Regions from separate parts of the Sphingomonas koreensis genome, predicted to be linked through region 3. Evidence: predicted binding sites of a transcription regulator. Region 3 holds the regulator's gene; each other region holds the start of a gene.

Region 1 (7,598 bases), 770 kb from region 3:
CCGATATCGAGCCGCCCCACGCACCTACCGGCGGCGGCCCCGCGGTGGACGAGCAAAGCTTCAGCGAGTTCGGCAAACCCCCGGCGGGCGGCTCTCAGGCATAGGCATAGGGCCCGCCTGCGGAGAGCGCGGCCTGATAGGCAGGCCGCGCATGCACCCTGGCCAGCCAGGCGATCGTCGCCGGGCGTGAGGCATCGAGCCCCGCCCGGCTTCGTGCCGCTTCGAGCGGGAAGCTCATCATCACATCCGCCGCGCTGAAATCGTCTCCGGCGAACCAGTCATGCTGCGAGAGGTGCGCCTCGACATAGTCGAGATGCACGTCGATCATCGGCTGAATCTTCTTCTGCGCGGTCTTGCCGAGCAAGGGCACACGGCCCAGCACCAGCTTGACCAGTAGCGGCGGCATCAGCGAGCCCTCGGCATAGTGAAGGAAATGCCGATAGCGCAGCACCGCGTCGCGATGTGCCGGCGCCCCGAGCCGCCCGTCGGCCTTCTCGACCAGATACTCGATGATCGCGCCCGTTTCCGCGATGGTGCGGTCAAGGCCGCCATCCGCCTCGTCGTCGACGATCACGGGCGACTTGCCGAGCGGGTGCACCGCACGAAGTTCGGGCGGGGCGAGCATCGTCGCCTTGTTTCGTTGGTAGCGCTCGATTCGATAGGGCAGCCCGAGCTCCTCGAGCAGCCACAACACGCGCTGCGAACGTGAATTTTCCAGATGGTGGACGGTGATCATCGGCCGGGCATCCTCGTTGACATCATGCAAGGCTGCACTGCCCGGCCGAGGATGGCCAGCGTCAAATCAGACGGTCGACCACCTGCAGCTCCACAGAACGGCAGGCACGGCAAGCGAAAGCGGTGGACCGGCCTTGTCCTCCACCCGGTTTCTCAGGAACCGCCGGCCGCATCGATGCCGATCAACTCGACGGTGAACAACAGCGTTGCGCGGCCCGGGATCGGTCCGCGTCCATTGGGGCCATAGGCCAGCTCCTGCGGAATCGCGAGCTCCACCTTGTCGCCGATGCCCATCAGCTGGACGCCTTCCTGCCAGCCCTTGATGACGCGATTGAGCGGAAAAGTCGCCGGTTGGCCGCGCTTGACCGAGCTGTCGAATTCGACACCATCGCTGAAGGTGCCGGTATAGTGGACGGTGACCCGATCGAGCGGGCCGGGCCGCTGGCCGCTGCCGTCTCCCGCGATCCGGCGCCACCGCAGCCCGCTCGGAGTGACATGCCAGCCCTTTGCTCCGTGACGCTCGGCCAGCGCCAGCATCTGGCGATTCTGCCAAGCGACATCCTGCGAGTGATCGGGTTGAGGGGAATCCTGAGCAGCAGCCGCGTCGGCCCCTGCTGCAATCGCGCAGCTCAACAGAAGCGATTTCGAGAAACTCAGCACCAACTCCGCCCTCCCCTTGCTCACCCGGCCCCCTTGCTCACGCCGGTTCGCGAGCCGTTCGCCCGCACAGCTACTCAATCGCTCCGTTCCTACCAAGCCGAAAGACCCGGCGCGTGGGGCGCCGGGCCTTCCGATGGGAAGCGAGTCCCGTGACCGCCGCCGCTCATCACGATACGGCGCGGCCCAATCCTGTTACCGTTCCGCCAGGCCCCTCGAAGTTCACGAAGTTACGCGGAACGGCATTCAAACTGTCATCTTCGTCAGTTCCGTCAGTCTTCCGAACCCTCGTCCTCGGCATCGGGGCCGGTCATCATCTCTTCGGCGACCTGCGCGGTGCGGCTGCGGATCGCAGTCTCAAGCCGGTTGCAGACCTCAGGGTTCTCCTTGAGGAACGTCTTGGCGTTCTCGCGCCCCTGACCGATGCGGATGCTGTCATAGCTGAACCACGCACCCGCCTTCTCGACCAGCCCGGCCTTGACGCCGAGGTCGAGGATTTCGCCGATCTTCGAGATGCCTTCACCATACATGATGTCGAATTCGACCTGCTTGAACGGCGGGGCGACCTTGTTCTTCACCACCTTCACGCGGGTCGCGTTGCCGATGATGTCGTCGCGATCCTTGATCTGGCCGGTGCGGCGGATGTCGAGGCGGACCGAGGCGTAGAATTTCAGCGCGTTGCCGCCGGTCGTGGTTTCCGGATTGCCGTACATCACGCCGATCTTCATGCGCAGCTGGTTGATGAAGATCACCATGCAGCGCGACCGGCTGATCGAGCCGGTCAGCTTGCGCAGCGACTGCGACATCAGGCGCGCCTGCAGGCCGACATGGCTGTCGCCCATCTCGCCCTCGATTTCGGCGCGGGGAACCAGCGCAGCGACCGAGTCCACCACCAGTACGTCGATCGCGTTCGACCGCACCAGCGTGTCGGTGATCTCCAGCGCCTGCTCGCCGGTATCTGGCTGTGAGACGATCAGCTCGTCGATGTTGACGCCCAGCTTCTTGGCATAGACGGGGTCGAGCGCATGTTCGGCATCGACGAACGCGGCGACGCCGCCATTCTTCTGTGCCTCGGCGATCACGTGCAGCGCCAGCGTGGTCTTGCCCGAGCTTTCCGGGCCATAGACCTCGATCACGCGCCCGCGCGGAAGGCCGCCCACGCCGAGCGCGATGTCGAGCCCGAGCGAACCAGTCGAGATCGCCTCGACCTGCATCGTCTCCTTCGAGCCGAGCTTCATCGCCGAGCCCTTGCCGAACGCGCGATCGATCTGCGCGAGTGCGGCGTCGAGCGCCTTCTGTTTATCCGAAGAAATCGCCATGTTTCCGTCGATCACCTTGAGGGAAGCTGCCATCCGAAGTCTCCGTCGCTAGAGGCTTTACGCCCCGCCTTCAACAGGCCTGTCATCACAATGTTGATGATTGCGTATAGCATTTGTTCCACTAGAACAAGAGTGGAACAATCATTTTTTGTTCTCATCTCCCTGGAGGAAGCAATTGACCGAACCGACACGCTGCCGCTGGTCTCAGAGCAACCCGCTCGACACCGTCTATCACGACACCGAATGGGGTGTTCCCGTCCGCGATTCGCGGCTGCTGTGGGAAACGCTGATGCTCGAAGGATTCCAGGCTGGCCTGTCCTGGTCGACGATCCTGAAGAAGCGCGACGGGTTTCATGCCGCCTTTGCCGGATGGGACCCGGTCAGGGTCGCCGCGTTCGGCCCTGACGACGTCGAGCGGCTGATGGCCGACCCCGGCATCGTTCGCGCCCGTGCCAAGATCGAGGCCGCGATCGGCAATGCCCGCGCCTATCTCGCTTTTGCCGAGCGGGGCGAGGATTTCGGCGACTGGGCATGGAGCCTTGCCGGCGGCGCGCCGATGAAGGGCGATGGCGAGAGCGTTCCCGCGAAAACCGCAACCTCCGAAGCCATTTCCAAGGCACTCAAGGCAAGGGGTTTCAAGTTCGTGGGACCGGTGATCGTCTATGCCTGGATGCAGGCGGTCGGGATGGTCAACGATCATGCCGTCCACTGCTTCCGTCGCGATCAGGTCTGAACGGGGTTGACGCTAAGCCGTTCACGCAACGTTTAAGGAGCGTACGCCTGACGCTTGCCCCGCGGCTGCGTTCGCGCGATCCTGCACGGCCATGAACGACGATCTTTCCGCCTTCATCGCCGGCCTGCCCAAGGCCGAACTTCACCTGCATATCGAGGGGAGCCTCGAACCCGAGCTGATGTTCGCGTTGGCGAAGCGGAACAAGGTGGCGATCCCGTTCGACAGCGTCGAGGCGGTGCGCGCCGCCTACAGCTTCAGCCGGCTGCAGGACTTCCTCGACATCTATTATGCCGGGGCAGAGGTGTTGCGGACCGAGCAGGATTTCTATGACCTGGCCGATGCCTATTTCGCGCGCGCTGCGGCGGACGGGGTCGTGCATGCGGAGATCTTCTTCGATCCGCAGACCCATACCGATCGCGGCATCCCGTTCCAGGTCGTTGCGGACGGGCTGCTCGCCGCGATGCGCGATGCAGAGGGACGGCATGGCCTGAGCTCGAAGCTGATTCTCTGCTTTCTGCGCCACCTCGACGAGGAGGCGGCCTTCGCCACGCTCAAGACAGCCGAACCCTGGCTTGACCGGATCGAGGGGGTCGGCCTCGATTCGTCGGAAGTCGGCCACCCGCCCGAGAAGTTCGCACGCGTCTTTGCCGCGGCTGGCGATCTCGGCCTCAAGCGCGTGGCGCACGCCGGGGAGGAAGGGCCGCCTGACTATGTCTGGCAGGCGCTCGATATCCTCAGGATCGACCGGCTCGACCATGGCAATCGCAGCCTGGAGGATCCCGCGCTGGTGAGGCGGCTGGCCGATGAGGGGATGACGCTGACCGTCTGCCCGCTTTCGAACCACAAGCTCTGCGTGGTGGACGATATGGCCGACCATCCGCTCGACCGAATGCTTGCCCACGGCCTCGCCGCTACGGTCAATTCGGACGATCCCGCCTATTTCGGGGGCTATGTCGCGGACAATTACCGGGCGGTCGCGGCGGCGCGCGGGCTGGGCAAGGCGGAACTGACCAGGCTCGCGCGCAACAGCTTTACCGGCTCGTTCCTCGATGAGCGAACGAAGGCGGCGTATCTCGGCCAGCTCGATGCATTCGTGGCGGCGAACTGATGCCGGTCTTCACTCCCATTTCGCACGAGCAGCTCGTCGCCGACGTGCTTGCGATTGCTGCCGCTATCCATGCCGATCGCGACTGGAAGCCCGATTTCATCATCGGCATCGGCCGCGGCGGACTTTCGCCTGCGGTCTATCTGAGCCACGCGACGGGCATGCCGATGCTCTCGGTCGATCACAGTTCGCAGGTCCACGACTTCGCCGACGCCCCGCTCGAGCGGCTGGCGGAGCGTACCCGGGCCGGCGAGAAGCTGCTCTTCCTCGACGATATCAACGATAGCGGCGCGACCATCGCCAAGCTGCGCACGAAGCTCGCTGCGGCGGGGGCGACGCCCGGTGCGGTCCGGTTCGCGACCTTGCTCGACAACGCGACGTCCAGCCAGCGCGTCGAGTATGCCGCGCGCGCGATCGATCGCACGGTGACCAAGGACTGGTTCGTGTTCCCGTGGGAAGCGGTCGCCCCGGCGGCATCGATCGCCGCGGACGCTGCCGAAATGCCGGACCGGATCGCCTAGCCTAGAGGCCGGCCAGTGCCTGCTCGATCGCATCCATCGTGAAAGGCTTGGCGAGGATCGGCCGGTGCTTGTGCCCTTCCACGATCATGTCGTCGCCGCCGCCCGTCGCGACCACGAACGGAACGCCCGCCGCCGCCAGCGCATCGGCGACCGGCCAGCATTTTTCGCCACCGTTCAGGTTCACGTCGACGATCGCCGCGTCGATCCCGCCTGCCGCGACCAGCGGGAGCGCGGTCGAAACGCTGTCGGCGACGCCAGCCACCTGCCGGCCGAGGATATCCAGATAATCCTCGAGCATCATGGCGATCAGCGGCTCGTCTTCGACGACAAGGATGCGGGTATGCACGGTCATTGCGATCGAACTAGCCGAGGAAGCCAGGTTTCACCAACCCCTTATTTCGCGGTCAACGCAGCGCGCGCGGCTTCCGCAAGTTGCTGGACTGAAAAGGGTTTGGGCAGGAACGCGACATTGTCGAGGTCGATGGACTTGCGCAGCTGCTCCTCGGCGTAACCCGACATGAAGATGATCTTGAGGTCGGGGTAGCGCTTGCGCGCGTGGCGCACCATCGTCGGCCCGTCCATCGTCGGCATCACCACGTCGGAGATGAGCAGATCGGGCTTGGCGCTGGTCTGGAGCAGCTCCAGCGCAGCCTCGCCATTCTCGGCGGTCAGCACGGTATAGCCCTGCCGGGCCAGCGCGCGTTCGGCGACGGTGCGCACCATCGCCTCGTCCTCGACCAGCAGGATCGTGCCGCTGCCCCACAGATCGCCCTGCACGGGCTTTGCCGCCGGGGCCTTGGCCGATGCGTCGCCCGCCGTGTCGACCGGCAGATAGATGGTGAAGACCGCACCCTTGCCCTTCGGGCTTTCGGCAAAGATGAACCCGCCCGACTGTTTGATGATGCCATAGACGGTCGAGAGGCCGAGGCCGGTCCCCTTCCCCACTTCCTTGGTGGTGAAGAAGGGTTCCCAGATATGCGCGAGCACTTCGGCCGAGATGCCGGTGCCGGTGTCCGAGATGCGCAGCGCAGTATAGTCGCCGACGGGGAGAACATCTTCGTCCATCGCCCGCACCTCATGCGCCGGGACCCCGAAGGTCTCGATCGTCAGCGTGCCGCCGCCATTGGGGCTCTTGGTCAGCATCGCATCGCGCGCATTGACCGCGAGGTTGACCACGACCTGCTCCAGCTGCCCCGGATCGGCGCGCACCGGGCCGAGGTTGCGGCCATGGTTCACCACGAGCTCGACCGTCTCGCCGAGCAGGCGCTTCAGCAGGTTCGACACTTCCGAGATCACGTCCGGCAGCTGCAGCACCTGCGGCCGCAACGTCTGCTGGCGCGAGAAGGCAAGCAGTTGACGGGTCAGCGCAGCCGCACGGTTCGAGTTGATCAGGATCTGCTGGATATCGTCATAGTCGCTGTCGCCGGGCGCGTGGCGCATCAGCATCAGGTCGCAATGGCCGATCACCGCGGTCAGGATGTTATTGAAGTCGTGCGCGACGCCGCCGGCGAGCTGGCCCACGGCCTGCATCTTGGTCGCCTGCGCCACCTGCCGCTTCAAGCGCCCCTCCTCGCCCGCGTCGCGCAGGCTGAGCAGCACCGCCGCCTCGCCCAGTCCGCGGGCGGCCGCGATCGAGATGGCGACGCCCTCGTCTGGCGCCTCGGCGAACCGTACGGTCATGTCGGCGGAATGCGCCGCGCCGCTGGCGAACCGGCGGATCGCGTCGGCCAGTGCGGCCTTGTCCTCGCGCACCACCAGATCGCCGGGATAGATCGGCGGGTTCGCCTGGTTGACGTGGGCGGCGCGGACAAAGGCGTCGTTCATGTGCACGAAGCGCCCGTCGCTGCCGACAAGGGCGATGCCTGAGGGCAGGAGCGAGATCAGTGACCGGACATGCGCGCCGGCGGTATCGCCGATCGCCGGCTGCGGGATCGCCAGCTCGTCATCGAGCAGCGCGACGAGCATCGGCGCATTGTCGCCATCGAGAAAGGGGATCTCCAGCACGCGCAGCGGGGTGCCCGACAGGCCTTCGCGCTCGAACCGGACGATGCCGAGATTGTCGGTGATCAGGAAGCGGGTGAAGTCGCGTCCCTCGATCATCGCATTCTCGTCGCCCATCGCACGCTGGCGGGTGACGCGATTGGCGGCCCGGACGCGCCCGTCGGCACCCAGCAGGGCCATCATGATGCCTGCGCTGCCCAGCCGGTCGCCCGAACTGCCCGCGACCAGCGCCTGAGCCTGCTTGGCGAGATCGACGACATCGGTGCCGGCGAAGCGCCAAACCAGCATCGAATCGCCTACACGAGTGATGTGGGCAGTCAGCTTGGTTCCCGCAGCGTCGAACGCGCCGCTCGACGCCTGACCGTCACGCCATGCCGTGCGCCCGGCGGTGCCGAGCTGCGCCGAGACCCACTCGCCGGGAACGACGCCGGGGGGTGCGGGATAAGTGGGAAAGAGAGTTCCGAAGCGCTCGTTCGCGCAGACCAGCCGTCCGGCGCGATCCGTGACCGCCAGCGCATCGTTGCTCA
Region 2 (7,598 bases), 3.0 Mb from region 3:
CGACACCGTCTTGCGGCCGAGCCGTTGCTGGAGGGCGTTGAAGCTTGCCGCCTCACCGCCCTGCGCGTCGCCGCGTACCAGCAGCTCGCCGTCGATCACCGCATCCTGATCGAATGCCGCGATCAGTTCCGGGAACGCTCCGCTGATTTCCTCCCCGCCGCGGCTGTAGATGCGGGTCTCGCCACCGCCATGCACGATCTGGACGCGGATCCCGTCCCATTTCCATTCTGCGGCATAGTCATCGAGATCGACGGACCCGGCCTCGAGCGGATGCGCCAGCATGAACGGGCGGAAGAAGGGAAGATCGGAAAGATCCGGCCGCGCCGCTCTGCCTTCGCCCCATGCGAAGATCGGCGCGTAGGGTGGCGGTATCGCGTGCCAGACCTCCTCGACATCGTCGATCTGCACGTCGAAAGCCTGGGCAAATGCCTGTTTCGCCAGCCGCGCCGATACCCCGATCCGCATGCCGCCAAGCGCGAGCTTGAGCAGCGCGTATCGCCCATCGGCATCGAGCCGGTCGAGCAGCCCCGCGACGACCTGCGGGGCATCGGCGCGCGTCGCGGCGGAAAGCGCGGCGACCGCCTCGGATACGCTGGGATCATCCTGCTTGCGCAGCGCGTCCGGCCAGAGGAGGGCCGCCGTCTCCGCCGTATCGCCGACGAAATGCCGGGACAGCCGGAACAGCTCCTCGTCGACTCGCGTCGCGAGCAATGCCCGTACCATCGCGGATTTAACCGCCGGAAAATCGAGCGTCTCGGTCAGCGCGGCGATCGCCCAGCCACGATCGGGGTCGGGGGTATGGCGCAGATAGTCGGCGATCAGTGCCAGCTTGGTATTGCGGGAGCGGGTGTAGATCAGCCGGTCGATCAGGGCGGCAAATCGCTTCAAGCCTCCTCCTCCAGGTCGCGTCCAACGAGATGCAGGGCTCGCGCCTTGCGCTGGTTGAGCGCGCACCAGCGCAACAAGCCTTCCTCACTGCCATGCGTGATCCAGCTCTCCTTCGGGTTCACCTCTGCGATCGTCGTCGTCAGTTCATCCCAGTCTGCATGATCCGAAATCACGAGCGGCAGCTCGACCATCCGCTGCCGCGCGCGTTGCCGCACACGCATCCAGCCCGAGGCCATGGCGGTGATGGGATCGGGCAGCCGCCGGGACCAGCGGTCATTCAGGGCGGCGGGTGGCGCGAGCACGATCTGTCCCCGCATCGCGTCCTTGGCGGTTTCGCTGACCAGCCGCAAATCACCCAGTTCGACGCCATGCTCGGTATAGAGCGCGCACATCCGTTCCAGCGCGCCGTGGATATAGATGGGCAGCGCCCATCCACCCGCGCGCAGTTCGGCGATCACCCGCTGCGCCTTGCCCAGCGCATAGGCGCCGACGAGGACGCAGCGCTCAGGTTCGGCGCGGACCGCGGCGATCAGTTTGCCAACCTCGTCCGCGGTCGGCGGGTGTCGGAACACCGGCAGGCCGAAGGTCGCCTCGGTAACGAGGATATCGCACGGCACAACCTCGAACGGCGCGCAGGTCGGGTCCGGCCGTCGCTTGTAGTCCCCGGTCACGACGATCCGTTCGCCTGCATAGTCCATCGCGATCTGTGCGCTGCCCAGCACGTGCCCGGCCGGATGAAAGGTGAAACGCACCCCGCCGCGTTCGAATCCGTCCTGATAGGAAAAGGCAGCATTGTGAGCCGCCCCGGCATCCACACCGTAGCGCAGCGACATGATTGCTAATGTCTCAGGCGTTGCGAACACGGCGCCATGCCCGCTGCGCGCATGATCGGCATGGCCATGCGTCACGACGGCGCGTTCTACCGGTTGGGACGGATCAATCCACAGATCGGCAGGCCGCACATACAGCCCGTGTGAATGGGGTTCGACCCAGCTCGCCGCGCCCGCGCTCACCACGACGAAGTCAACGCGTGCTCATCATGTGCCGGGCGGGCGGAGACGGCCGGCGAGGGTGACCTTGGGCGCATTCGGGTTGGTGCTCTGCTCTCGCCGATCCTCTCGCAGAAAACCGCCGCACGGGGGAAGAGTTCCCGCTTCGCCTATCCACTCTGGAGGCACGCCAGGACAGCCGTCCGGAAGCGCCCGCCAAATCTGCTGGGGAACCGTTACGTGATTGGAATGTTGTGCTTTTATCTCTAGCAGCTGGGAAGATGCCATGGGTGGCGCGCTATCATCGGATTCCTGTTCAACGCCGATCGCGGATCGCGATTTCAAGCAAATGCTGGCCGACGTCATTCCCCAATTGCGCGCATTCGCACGCAGCCTTTGCGGCGAACGCGAGCTTGCCGATGACCTGGTGCAGGAGACGATGCTCAAGGCTTGGGGAGCCAGGACGGTGTTCGAACCCGGCACCAACTTTCGGGCCTGGACCTTCACGATCCTGCGGAACCATTATTTCACGCTTCAGCGCCGCAAGCGCTTCGTTGGGCAGTGGGACGATCTGGTCGCCGAGCGCCTGCTCTGCGCGCCGGCCGCGCAGGATGGTGTCGTCGAGCTTCGCGATATGCTGCGCGCGCTTCAGCAACTTCCGCCGGACCAGCGAGAAGCGCTGGTCCTCGTCGGCGCCGGAGGCATCTCCTACGAAGAGGCGGCGAAGATCACCGGCGTCGCGACCGGTACGGTGAAGAGCCGGGTTTCGCGAGCCCGGGCCACGCTCGAGGCGCTGATGGGAGACGGAAAGCTGGCGCAGACACGGGCCGAGTTCGACGAGGCGGACGATCCGGTCGTTAGCATCTTCGCATATATCGAAGGCGCAAAGGCGCGCGGCCGTGCGGTGCCCGAAAGCGGCAGCCTCGACGCGTTGGCCGCCTAGCACCCAGACAGAAGGAGGGCGCATGCTCGAAACGGATACGGACGTCCTGGACGACTTTGGCGAGGCGGTTCTCAACGGCCTCTCGCTTGCGCAGAAGGCGATCCCTGCGCGCTATTTCTATGACCGGCGCGGCTCCGAGCTGTTCGAGGAAATCACTCGGCTCCCCGAATATTACCCGACCCGTACCGAGACCGATCTTCTCCGCGTGCATGCCGGCGATCTCGCACGGCTTGCCGGTTACGGCCGTACGCTGGTTGAATTCGGGGCGGGTTCGGCGACCAAGACTCCTTTGCTTCTGACCGCGATTGCCGCGCCCACCTATGTCCCGATCGACATTTCGGGCGAGTTCCTGAACGATTCGGCCGCCGCCCTCAAGCAACGCTATCCGACGGTGCAGGTGCTCCCGGTTATCGGCGATTTCACCAAGTCCCTTGTTCTTCCCCGTTTCAGTGGCCCGCTTACCGGCTTCTTCCCCGGTTCGACCATCGGTAACTTCGGACACCGGGCCGCGACGGACCTGCTGCGTTCGTTTCGCGCGATCCTCGGCGAGAATGCCCGTCTCGTCATCGGCATCGACACACGCAAGAATCCGCGGCTTCTCGAAGCGGCCTATGACGATGCGTGCGGCGTGACGGCTGCCTTCAACCTCAACCTTCTTCACCGGATCAATCGCGAGCTCGGCGGGACGATAGCCGTGGACGCCTTCGAGCATCGTGCGGTCTGGCACGATGGGCTTGGCCGGATTGAGATGCACCTTCTTGCGAATATGGATATGACGTTCCGTGTGGCGGGGCAGCAGTTCAGCATGCGAGCGGGCGAAACGATCCATACCGAGAACAGCTACAAGTATACCCCTGAGGAAGCGCGGCTGCTCGCGCGAGCCTCGGGGTGGGAGCCGCTGGCGTTCTGGACCGATCCGCACAATTGTTTCGGCCTGCATGTCTGGGCCGCGGCCGACGATGAGGCCGGGCCGTGACGCAGAACGCCCGACCGGTGCGGTCCGGCCGACCGGATCCCGAGCAGCGCTTTCGATTGGTCCGCGATGCAACCGAAGCCCTCACCGCGACCTTGTCGGCGGAAGATTGTCAGGTTCAGTCGATGCCCGACGCCAGTCCGGCGAAATGGCATCTTGCACACACAAGCTGGTTCTTCGAGACATTCCTCCTTTTGCCGTTGCTTCCCGGCTATCGCGCCTTCGATCCCGCCTATGCGACCCTCTTCAATTCTTACTATGTGGGTGTCGGCGCGCGCCACCCGCGCGCCGAACGGGGCCTGATCTCACGCCCCTCGCTCGAAGATATCCATGCCTATCGCCGGCATATCGACAAGGCCATGCTCCATCTCATCGCCAGCGTCGCTCCGGCGCGGTGGCTGGGTCTGCTTGAGCTCGGTATCCATCACGAGCAACAGCACCAGGAACTCATTCTGATGGATATTCAGCATGCGCTTTCCTGCAATCCGATCGCGCCGGCCTATCGTGAGAAGGGCCCCGGGTTCGCCGCACCAGGCGAGCTTGAATGGAGCGAGATCCCGGGTGGCTTGTACACGATCGGTGATAACGGCGAAGGCTTCGCCTTCGACAACGAGGGGCCTTGTCATCGGATATGGCTGGAGCCCTTTCGTATCACCAACCGGCTGACAACGGCGGGCGAGTATCTCCGCTTCATTGAGGATAATGGCTATCGGCGGCCGGAGTTGTGGCTGTCCGACGGGTGGGCCGCGGTTGAGGCGAACGGCTGGGGCGCGCCGCTCTACTGGCATCAGAGCGACTCCGGCTGGACCCGTTTTGCCCTGGACGGACGCCAGCCGCTCGATCTCTCCGAGCCCGTTCTCCATCTCAGCTATTATGAAGCGGATGCCTATGCCCGTTGGGCGGGCCACCGCCTGCCGACCGAAGCGGAATGGGAGACCGCGGCGACCCGATCTTCGCTCCGGCAGCTATTCGACCAGGGCTGGCAATGGACCGCTTCCCCCTATGTCGCCTATCCCGGCTTCGCGCCCGCTGCAGGAGCCGTCGGCGAATATAATGGGAAATTCATGGTCAATCAGATGGTCTTGCGCGGTGGATCGCTCGCGACCCCGGTCGGCCATTCCAGGCCGACCTACCGTAACTTCTTCCCACCAGCCGCGCGCTGGATGTTCTCGGCGCTCAGGCTTGCGTCCGGCTGAATCGAAGGCGGCGGTTGCGTGCCTATCTTGAAGTGCCCCTATCCATGGCGGGGGTTGGATCTGACCAACATACTGTCTTGATGCGGGAAAATGTGGAACATATAAAGAACTCATGGCCCAGCTCGATGTCCGGGAAAAGCTCGCGATCCTTGCCGATGCGGCAAAATATGACGCGTCGTGCGCCTCGTCCGGGACGAAGAAGCGCGACAGCGCCGGCAGTAAGGGGATCGGATCGACCGAAGGTATGGGCATCTGTCACGCCTATGCGCCGGACGGCCGCTGCATCAGCCTGCTCAAGATCCTGCTGACCAACAGCTGCATCTTCGACTGCCATTATTGCATCAACCGCAAGAGTTCGAACGTTCGCCGTGCGCGCTTCACGGTGCGGGAAGTGGCCGATCTCACCCTCGCATTCTACCGGCGCAATTATATCGAGGGGCTATTCCTCTCGTCCGGCATCATCCGCTCACCCGACTATACGATGGAGCAGATCGTCGAGGTGGCCCGGACATTGCGGGAAGATCATGATTTTCGCGGCTATATCCATCTCAAGACCATTCCCGATGCCGATCCCGACCTGATCCGCCGTGCGGGCCTCCACGCCGACCGGATCTCGATCAATGTCGAGCTGCCGACCGTCGCGGGCCTGGAGCGGCTAGCGCCCGAGAAGAACGCGGGACGGATCGAGGGTGCGATGGGCACGATGGACGCGGCGATACTTGACGGCGCCGATGCGAAGGCGCGTTACAGGTCGGCGCCCGATTTTGCCCCGGCAGGCCAGTCGACCCAGATGATCGTCGGGGCGGACGCGGCCACCGATGCGGCGATCGTGAAACGCGCGGCGTCGCTTTATGACCGGTTTCACCTCCGCCGCGTCTACTACTCGGCCTTCTCGCCGATTCCGGATGCGAGCGCGGTGCTCCCGCTCATCCGGCCGCCATTGATGCGCGAACACCGGCTCTACCAGGCGGACTGGATGATGCGCTTCTACGGCTATTCCAGTCGTGAGGTCGCGGATTCGGCGGACGCCGGGGGCAACCTTCCGCTCGATATCGATCCCAAGCTCGCCTGGGCGCTCAAGCACCGCGACTTCTTTCCGCTCGACGCCAATCGGGCACCGCGCGAGGCATTGTTGCGCATTCCTGGGCTCGGTGTGCGCGCGGTGGACGGCATCATCGCCGCGCGGCGCCATCGCCGGCTTCGGCTCGAGGATATCGGCCGCCTGACCGTCTCGATCGCGCGATTGCGCCCGTTCCTCATCGCCGCCGACTGGCGCCCCACCGCGCTCGCCGATGCGCTGCTGGCGCCGCGCGCACCCAAGGCGAGGCAGCTGGAGCTGTTCGGTGCGTGAACTCCGCACGGCCCATCTTGCCGCGCCGGACGATTTCGATGGCTGGCGAAGCGCGGCCCGGGCGCTGATCCTGGACGGCACCGCGCCGGATGACGTGCTATGGCAGGTCGAAGGCGAAGACGATCTGTTCGGTGCGCCACCCACGATGGCCGCCATTGCCGAAGGTGCCTTTTCCGTTCCGCGGCCCTTCGTCGATCTCGCGCGGACCGTGATCTGTCACCGCGATCCCGAGCGCTTCTCGCTGCTATTCGGATTGCTCTGCCGTCTGCGCGAAGAGCCGCGGGCGATGGAGGACGGGGCCGATCCGCTGATTCGCCGGCTCGCCCGCCTGGCCAGCGCGGTCCGGCGCGACATGCACAAGATGCGCGCCTTTCTGCGTTTCCGCGAGCTGAGTGAGGGGGAGGAGGGGCGCTATGTCGCCTGGTTCGAGCCCGAGCATCACATCGTGCGCGCCAATGCGGGGTTCTTCGTGCGCCGCTTTGCCAGCATGCGCTGGTCGATTTTGACCCCCGACCTCTCGCTCCACTGGGACGGTGAAGCGCTGTCGGAAGGGCCGGGCGCGAGCAGGGCCGAGGCGCCGGACGGTGATCCGGTGGAGGCAGTCTGGAAGACTTACTATGCGTCAATCTTCAACCCGGCGCGCGTGAAGATCGGCGCGATGCTGAAGGAGATGCCGAAGAAGTACTGGAGAAACATGCCCGAGACCGCGCTGGTGCCGGGCCTGATCGCGGGCGCACAGAGGCAGGAGAGGGCAATGGTCGCGACCTCCGCCGCCGGGATGACCGGCGACAATGCGACGAAGAGCTGGAACGCGCTGCGCACCGAGGCCAAGCGCTGCACCCGCTGCGACCTTCATCGATGCGCGACGCAGACGGTGTTCGGTGAGGGGCCGCTGGATGCCGACATTGTCTTCGTCGGCGAGCAACCGGGCGATCAGGAGGATCTCGCGGGCAGACCCTTTGTCGGCCCAGCGGGGCAGCTTTTCGACCGTGCGCTGGTTGAGGCCGGAATCGATCGCACGCGCGCCTACGTCACCAATGCGGTCAAGCATTTCAAGTTCGAGCGGCGGGGCAAGCGGCGCATTCACGACAAGCCCAACGCGGGTGAAATCTCAGCCTGCCGCTGGTGGCTGGAACGCGAACTGACGCTGATCCGCCCGCGGATCACCGTCGCGCTCGGCGCGACGGCGGCGCGATCGCTGTTCGGCAGGGCCGTGACGGTTTCGGCGCTGCGCGGCGAAGCGCAGCCGCTGCCCGAG
Region 3 (7,598 bases):
AGGCGGGCGCGCGGCATCCGTGGATCGAGGCGGAGCGAAAGATGCCGGCGCGTTCGGCCGGGACGTGACGGGCGCTATCGGCAGGCCGACCAGCGCCGGCGCTGCCGTTCAAAGACCGGGTGACGACGCCTCAGGCCGATGCACGATATGAAACTTGTTGCCGTCGGGATCACGCAGATAGGCGCCGAAATAGCCCGTTCCATAATGCGGGCGTGGCCCTGGTGCCCTTCGTCCGTGCCGCCGTGCCGCATGGCTTGTGCATGGGCCAGTTCGACCGCCTCGATCGATGGAGCGAGGAAGGCAGTCATGCTGCCGTTTCCATATGAGCTCGGCTGTCCGTCAAACGGGAGATAGGCGTAGAAGCGGGGCAGGTTGGTGCCAGGCCGATGCCAGCACAGGGAGGGCGGGCCGCCATCGGGGGTCACTGGCCGGCGGGCAAGCCCCAGCGGTACAAGCAGCGCATCGTAAAAGGAGCCCGCGCGATCAAGGTCGCTGACACCGACAGTGACGTGACTGAACATCGCCATCCTATCAAATTCCGCCGACGATCGACGCGAGCGCTTGCAATCGTTCGCCGTTGCGACGGTAGAATGTCCATTGCTTGATCCGCTTCGCGATCACCAGCCCACACCCCTGCAGCACCCGCATATGCTCGCTGAGCGTGGATGCATTGATGCCGAGCTTCTCGGCGATGAGTTGGCCGCACACGCCATCCTCGATCAGGTCGCCGTCCCGCTGTGGCGGAAAATGCGCGGTCGGGTCCTTGAGCCATGCGAGAATTTGCAGCCGGCGATCATTGCCCAGGGCCCGGAACAGTTCGGCATCAGTCATGTAGATAGTTTGCCAATTAACGAAATACATGTCAAATCTCGCGGCGAACCGCAACGGAGCAAGCGATGCCCAGACTGCCATTCTTCACTGCCGACGTCTTCACCGACACGCGCTTCGGCGGAAACCCATTGGCGGTCGTGATGGGGGGAGCGGCGCTCGGCAGCGCGACGATGCAGGCGGTGGCCGCCGAGTTCAACCTGAGCGAAACCACCTTCGTCCTGCCGCCGGCCGATCCCGCGAATACGGCGCGCATCCGTATCTTCAACCGGACGGCAGAGATGGCCTTTGCCGGGCACCCGATGGTTGGCACCGCCTTCGTTCTCGCCAGGCAACAGCCCGGCCTGACGGACGCGATGTTCGAGATTCCGGCCGGGATCGTCCGGGTCAGCATCGAACGCGATGCCGCGGGTGCGCCCGTTGCCGCCACGATCGCGGCGCCGCAGCCATTGACCATTGGCGAGACGATCGCGGTCGATGTCGTCGCGCAGGCGCTTGGGCTGGAGGCCGGTGACGTCATAACCGAGGCGCATCCGCCGATCGTCGCGTCGAACGGCAACCCCTATGTCATCGCGGAACTGACCGGTGATGCGCTTGCGCGCTGCACGCCCGATCTTGCGGCATTCAGGGCAGCGCTTGCGGCCCATCCGGATCTGGGCAACCGGTTCTCGGTCCATGTCTATTGCAAGCAGGGTCGCACCCTGCGCGCCCGGATGTTCGCTCCGCTGGCCGGGACATGGGAAGATCCCGCGACGGGAAGCGCGAACGCGCCCCTTGCCTGTCTGCTGCTGTCGCTGGAGCCGGATAGCAGCGAGGCCCGCTTCCAGATTCATCAGGGAATCGAGATGGGCAGGCCAAGCCTGTTGCACGTCGAGGCACGCCGTGCACCGGAAGGCATCGTCGCAACGCTGCGCGGGGACTGCGTGGCAGTCATGGAGGGGGAAATCAGCGTGTGATCGAGGCGCTGCCCTTCATCGGACTGCCGCAACGTCGCGCGACGCGCTATTCCATTCCCGGATAACGCGCGAATTCCGGCAGCGTGTGAGCATCCTTCATCCAGCCGATGCGCTCGGCGGTCTGGATGTGAACGCCAGCCGGGATCGCGTCGGGATCGTCGAGGGTCGCGACCTGGGTATCGACGATGCCGGGAAGATTCTCCGCGTTCCGGTAGAAGAGGCCGGTCCCGCAAGTGCCGCAGAAGAAGCGACGGCCATGTTCGGACGAGGCATATTCCTGCGGCTCGCCCTGGGTCACGCTCAGTGCCTCCTCCTGGAACATCGCCCAGCCGACCATCGGCGCGCCCGAGGCACGGCGGCAATCGGTACAGTGGCACAGCGCGTGATGCATCGGTTCGCCGGTCAGCGTGTAGCGGATCGCGCCGCAATGGCAGCCGCCTTCAAAGGTGGTCATCGCTCTCTCCGTCATTGGGTGGACAAATGCAGGATAGGCACGACGATCGCGCGCTCAATTACCCGGCAGGTAAAGGCGCACGGCGACCGTGCGGCCCGGCAGGTCCGAAACCAGTATCGATGAAAAGGGCGACCGCAGCCGCCCTTCGCGTTCAGTAGCGCCGCAACAGCCCGGCGAGGCGGCCCTGCACGCGCACCTGATCGGGGCGGTAGCGCTGCGGATCATAGGCGCGGTTGGCCGGATCGAGCCGGACCATGCTGCCTTCGTTGCGGAAATATTTGAGCGTCGCTTCGCTGTCCTCGATCAGCGCCACGACGATCTCGCCGTCGCGAGCAGTCTCCTGGCGGCGGATCAGGGCATAGTCGCCATCGAAGATGCCGGCCTCGACCATCGAGTCCCCGGCGACCTCAAGCGCATAATGTTCGCCCGAGCCAAGCAGGGCGGCCGGGACGGGGAGCATGGTCGATCCTTCCAGCGCCTCGATCGGGACGCCGGCGGCGATGCGGCCGTGCAGCGGGATCTCGATCACGTCGTTGGCAGGTGACGGGTTCGCCGCCTGCGGCGCCGGGCGGGCGAGCGTGACGACATTGTCCTTGGCGGGCACAGCCTTTTTCGGCTCGGCCCGCTCGGGCATCCTGAGCACTTCGAGCGCGCGTGCGCGGTTGGGCAGACGGCGCAGGAAGCCGCGTTCCTCGAGCGCGGAGATCAGCCGGTGGACCCCCGACTTGGACTTGAGATCGAGCGCGTCCTTCATCTCCTCGAACGAGGGCGAAACGCCGGTCTCGTTCAAGCGGTCGGCGATGAAGCAGATCAGCTCATGCTGCTTCTTCGTAAGCATCGGACGGTCTCCATCTGGAACAGACATGGAACGTTTACGCCTTGTTCTTGTATGATGTCAAGGCGCCCCGTTACCCGAAAGGCAGGATTTCCACCGAGTCGCCGGTTTGCGCCGCGGGGGCATGGGGTGCGCGGACGATCAGGCAGTCTGCACGGGCAAGCGTGCGGAGCATCGAACTGTCCTGGATCGCGGCGGCGACCACCCGGCCGTCGCGGTGCGCGGCGCGCAGATAGTCGGCGCGCGGACCGTTGGCGGGGAGCGGCTCTCCGAGTGTCGCGGTGCGCGTGCGCGGCAGCGGATCGGCGGCGCCCGCGAGGTGCGCGACGAGCGGGAGGAGGAAGAGTTGCGCCGTGACGAAGGCCGAAACCGGGTTGCCGGGGAGGCCCAGTATGACGGTGTCGCCGAGCGTCCCTGCCATCATCGGCTTGCCGGGGCGGACGGCGACCTTCCAGAAATCGATCTCCGCGCCGGCCGCCTGAAGCGCCGGGCGGACCAGATCATGGTCGCCGACCGACGCGCCGCCGGTGGTGACGAGGATGTCGGCGCGCACTCTGGCGAAGGCTGCCGTCAGCACATCATGCCGGTCGGGCAGGATGCCGAGGTCCGCGATCTCGACCGGAAGCCCGGCGAGCATTGCGGCGAGCATGGCGCCGTTGCTTTCGGGCAGGAGCCCCGGTGCGAGCGGTTCGCCGGGCGCGCGCAGCTCGTCGCCGGTCGCGGCGATGGCGATGCGGACGCGGCGGCGCACGGGCAGTGAGGCGTGGCCCGCGACCGCGGCGAGCGCGATCCGGGCGGGTGTCAGAAGCTCACCGGCGGCGATCAGCACGTCCCCTGCGTGGAAATCGAGCCCCGCCGCGCGGACGTTGCGGCCTTCTAAGGCGGGGCCTTCGCCGTCGAGATGGAGGCGATCGCCCTCGCGCCGGGCTTCTTCCTGCACCAGGACGGTGTCTGCTCCGTCCGGCAGCAGGGCGCCGGTAAAGATGCGGGCCGCCTGACGCGCGGCGACACGCCCGGCGAAAGGGCGGCCGGCGGCGCTTTCGCCGACCACTTCCCATGGGCCGGGAAGGTCGGCGAAGCGGATCGCATAGCCATCCATTGCGGATACGGGGTGTTCGGGCTGGGTGCGGCGGGCGGTGACGGGAGCGGCGCTCCACCGGCCGGAGGCTTCGCGCAGCTCTACGCTCTCCGCCGGGCGTGCAGGCGCGAGCGCGAGCAGGCGGCGTTGCGCGTCTGCGACGGGAAGGAGATCGGCCATCGCCGCGGGGTACCGCGCAGCGGCGGCCGGGTCGAGGGGATCAGCGTGCCGGGCGCGCCGCTTCGGCCAGCCGTGCCATCTCGTGCGGGCGGAGCGCGATGCGGAACTCGGCGACATGCCGGGCGCCATGGCACTCGATCACCCGGATCGGCCAGCCGCCAATCCCCGGCAACGAGAGCCAGAGCGAGGAGAGGGGAGCGAACTCGGTCGCGCTTTCGAACTCGGTGAGCGTGCTGCTGAGCGTGTTGAGCTGCGCATTCCACCAATTGGCGCCCGAGCGAACATGGGTGGCGATGTCGAGCTTCAGGGCGTCCTTGACTGCGCCCAGAGTGGAGGGGGCATATTCCTGCACCGGCGTGCCGTTGGGACCTGGGCGGCGCGTCGCGATCTTGCGCAGCCAGGGCATCAGGATCTGCCAGCCGAGCTCCTCGACAAAGGCGATGCCGGCCTGGCCGCGCTCGGTCCAGCGCACTTCGCCCTGGATCGGGCGCAGCCCGTCGAGGGTCAGTTCGACCTGTGCACCGGGGGTGAGCACTGCGCGGGTCTCGACACCGACGCCTGCGGTGGAAAGGTTGCGCGTCCAGGCGAAATCGACCTGGCCATTGTGCCGCACGCACAGACGGTGGCGCAGCTCGATACGCGGCATCTGGCGCCGCTCCGCCGGAAGCGCCGCGAGGCAGCGGGCGAGCGCGCCTACGACATCGAGCGGCTCGTCGAAGCGGAAGGCAATCGAGTCGGGATCGTCGCCGACGATCGCCCCGTCGGCCGCGAGGCCGAAAGGCAGTTCGATCGTCGCGCGCGCGCCGTTGCTGACCGGGCCGGACACGGTGAGCGACGCACCGGCCGAGGTGAGGCGGTGGACGAAGCAGTTCCGCTCGCCCGCGCTGCCGAGCAGCAGCCGTGCAGGTGAAGCGTCCTCGACCGCACCGGGTGCAGCGTCTAGCTCGCCGGACAGCGAGAAGATCGCTGATCGTGCCGGAAGTGTCATTGGATCCCCACCCGTTTGTCGGCAGGAACCGTGCGCGCTCGCCCCTCAAGAATGTCTGAGCGAGCAGGGTGGAGGAAGGATTAACCTTCCCGATTCACCCAGTCTCCGGACTTGCCCCCCGTCTTCGAGGCGAGGCTGATATCCCCGATCGTCATCGCCTTATCGATTGCCTTGGCCATGTCGTAGACGGTGAGCAGCGCGACCGAGACCGCGGTGAGCGCTTCCATCTCCACGCCGGTCCGGCCGGTCAGCGCGACGGTCGCTGTGGCGGTGAGGCCGGTCGCGTCCGGGACAAGGTCGAGGGTGATCTTCGTCAGCGCCAGCGGGTGGCAGAGCGGAATGAGGTCGCTGGTCTTCTTCGCCGCCATGATCCCCGCGACACGGGCGACCGACAGGACGTCGCCCTTCCTGACCAGGCCATCGCGGATCGCGGCGGCGGCCGCGGCCGACATGGAGATGCGGCCGGTGGCGACGGCTTCCCGCTGCGTTTCGGCCTTCGTCCCCACATCGACCATGCGTGCGGCGCCGCTTTCGTCGAGATGGGTGAGGTCGCTCATCCCACCAGTGCCCGGGTCGCGGCCTCGACATCGTCCTGCCGCATCAGCGATTCGCCGATCAGGAAGCAGCGCACGCCATGCTCCGCCATGGCGTCGAGATCGGCGCGCGCGGTGAGGCCGCTCTCCGCGACGAAGGTACAGCCTTCGGGCGCGCGGCCGACAAGCTCATAGGTTCTGTCAAAAGAGACTGAGAAATCCTTGAGGTTGCGGTTGTTGACCCCGATCAGGCGCGAGCGGAGCGCCAGGGCGCGATCCAGTTCCGCCTCGTCATGCACCTCGACCAGCACATCCATGCCGAGGCCGATCGCGGCATCCTCGATCTCAGCCATCTGCGCATCCTCGAGCGCGGCGACGATGATCAGGATCGCATCGGCGCCGATGCTGCGCGCCTCCAGCGCCTGCCACGGATCGATCATGAAATCCTTGCGGATCACCGGCAGGGCGCAGGCGGCGCGCGCGGCGATGAGATAGTCCTCATGCCCCTGGAAGAACTCGGCGTCGGTCAGCACCGACAGGCATGCGGCACCGCCAGCCTCATAGGCGCGAGCGTGAGCCGGCGGATCGAAATCGGCGCGGATCAATCCCTTGGACGGGGAAGCTTTCTTGATTTCCGCGATCAGGCCGTAGCCGGTTGCGGCCTTGGCATCGAGCGCAGCGCGGAAACCGCGCGGCGGGGTCTGGGCGAGTGCGCGGGCCTGAAGGTCGGCGAGCGCGGTCGCGGCCTTGCGTTCGGCAACTTCGCGGCGCTTCACGTCGAGGATCTTGTCGAGCGTATTCATGCCGCCGCGATCCAGCAGTCGAGCAGCGCGTTGGCAAGCCCCTTGTCGATCGTTTCGGCGGCTTCCTCGGCGCCTTCGCGCAGATCGACGGCTTCGCCGGCGACCACCAGAGCTGCGGCGGAATTGAACAGCACCGCGTCGCGATAAGGGCCGCGCTCGCCCAGGAGCAGTCTCCGCAGCGCGGCGGCGTTCTCGCGCGCGTCACCGCCGCGCAGGCTGACGAGCGGGTGCGAGGGCAGCCCGGCGTCGGCGGGTGTGACACGAACAGGCAGGCTGACGTCGCCGATGCTCACCACAAGGCTGCCGCCTTCGGGCGACAACTCGTCGAGCCCCTCTTCGCCAGCGACGATCGCGGCGCCCTTGACGCCCAATTGCTCCAGCGCCTCGGCATAGATCGGGGCATAATCGGGCCGTGCGATGCCGATCAGCTGGCGCTGCACACCGGCGGGGTTGGCGAGCGGGCCCATCAGGTTGAAGATCGTCCGCCGCGCGATCCGCCGCCGCAGCGGGGCGATGCGGCCCATCGCCGGATGATGCTTGGCGGCGAAGAGGAAGGCGATGCCGAGATCGTTGAGATGCGCTTCGGCGTTGGCCGCGGCGCGATCGAGGTCTAGGCCCAGCGCCTCCAGCGTGTCCGCTGCGCCCGACTTGGACGATGCCGCGCGGTTGCCGTGCTTGGCGACCGGCACCCCGGCCGCCGCGACGACGATGGCGACCGCGGTCGAGACGTTGAGCGTGTGGTGCCCGTCGCCGCCGGTGCCGCACACGTCGATGGCGTTGGCGGGCGCGCTGACCGGAATAACCCGCTGGCGCATCGCGCGCGCAGCCTCTGCGATTTCGATGCTGGTCTCGCCGCGCTCGCTGAGCGCGATCAGAAACGCTTCGATCTCGGGCTCGGGCGCTGAGCCATCGAGAATGTCGGCGAACGCCTGTGCGGCGGCTT

What was found. The regulator LexA, encoded in region 3, represses DNA repair genes until DNA is damaged. The targets are predictions, from matches to a motif close to GTTCCNCNCTTGTTCT.
Region 1: a site for LexA is predicted at 2,835-2,850, ahead of recA (recombinase RecA). Genes of this name have one in related genera too.
Region 2: a site for LexA is predicted at 5,084-5,099, ahead of BDW16_RS19020 (putative DNA modification/repair radical SAM protein). Genes of this name have one in related genera too.

The regions. Positions count from the first base shown of each region.
Region 1 covers NZ_PGEN01000001.1:189,443-197,040, forward strand. Annotated here, with positions in the region: gene BDW16_RS00990 (dicarboxylate/amino acid:cation symporter) at 1-104, shown strand, start outside; gene BDW16_RS00995 (glutathione S-transferase family protein) at 95-736, opposite strand; gene BDW16_RS01000 (FKBP-type peptidyl-prolyl cis-trans isomerase) at 889-1,419, opposite strand; gene recA (recombinase RecA) at 1,665-2,744, opposite strand; gene BDW16_RS01010 (DNA-3-methyladenine glycosylase I) at 2,887-3,444, shown strand; gene BDW16_RS01015 (adenosine deaminase) at 3,536-4,552, shown strand; gene BDW16_RS01020 (phosphoribosyltransferase) at 4,552-5,070, shown strand; gene BDW16_RS01025 (response regulator) at 5,072-5,422, opposite strand; gene BDW16_RS01030 (response regulator) at 5,464-7,598, opposite strand, start outside.
Region 2 covers NZ_PGEN01000001.1:3,954,334-3,961,931, forward strand. Annotated here, with positions in the region: gene BDW16_RS18995 (cisplatin damage response ATP-dependent DNA ligase) at 1-888, opposite strand, end outside; gene BDW16_RS19000 (ligase-associated DNA damage response exonuclease) at 885-1,901, opposite strand; gene BDW16_RS19005 (sigma-70 family RNA polymerase sigma factor) at 2,164-2,820, shown strand; gene egtD (L-histidine N(alpha)-methyltransferase) at 2,843-3,796, shown strand; gene egtB (ergothioneine biosynthesis protein EgtB) at 3,793-4,989, shown strand; gene BDW16_RS19020 (putative DNA modification/repair radical SAM protein) at 5,102-6,340, shown strand; gene BDW16_RS19025 (UdgX family uracil-DNA binding protein) at 6,333-7,598, shown strand, end outside.
Region 3 covers NZ_PGEN01000001.1:960,970-968,567, reverse strand. Annotated here, with positions in the region: gene BDW16_RS04635 (ComEC/Rec2 family competence protein) at 1-68, shown strand, start outside; gene BDW16_RS04630 (VOC family protein) at 75-521, opposite strand; gene BDW16_RS04625 (ArsR/SmtB family transcription factor) at 532-831, opposite strand; gene BDW16_RS04620 (PhzF family phenazine biosynthesis protein) at 897-1,784, shown strand; gene BDW16_RS04615 (GFA family protein) at 1,831-2,238, opposite strand; gene lexA (transcriptional repressor LexA) at 2,390-3,076, opposite strand; gene BDW16_RS04605 (molybdopterin molybdotransferase MoeA) at 3,147-4,331, opposite strand; gene BDW16_RS04600 (PilZ domain-containing protein) at 4,372-5,319, opposite strand; gene moaC (cyclic pyranopterin monophosphate synthase MoaC) at 5,400-5,876, opposite strand; gene trpC (indole-3-glycerol phosphate synthase TrpC) at 5,873-6,655, opposite strand; gene trpD (anthranilate phosphoribosyltransferase) at 6,652-7,598, opposite strand, start outside.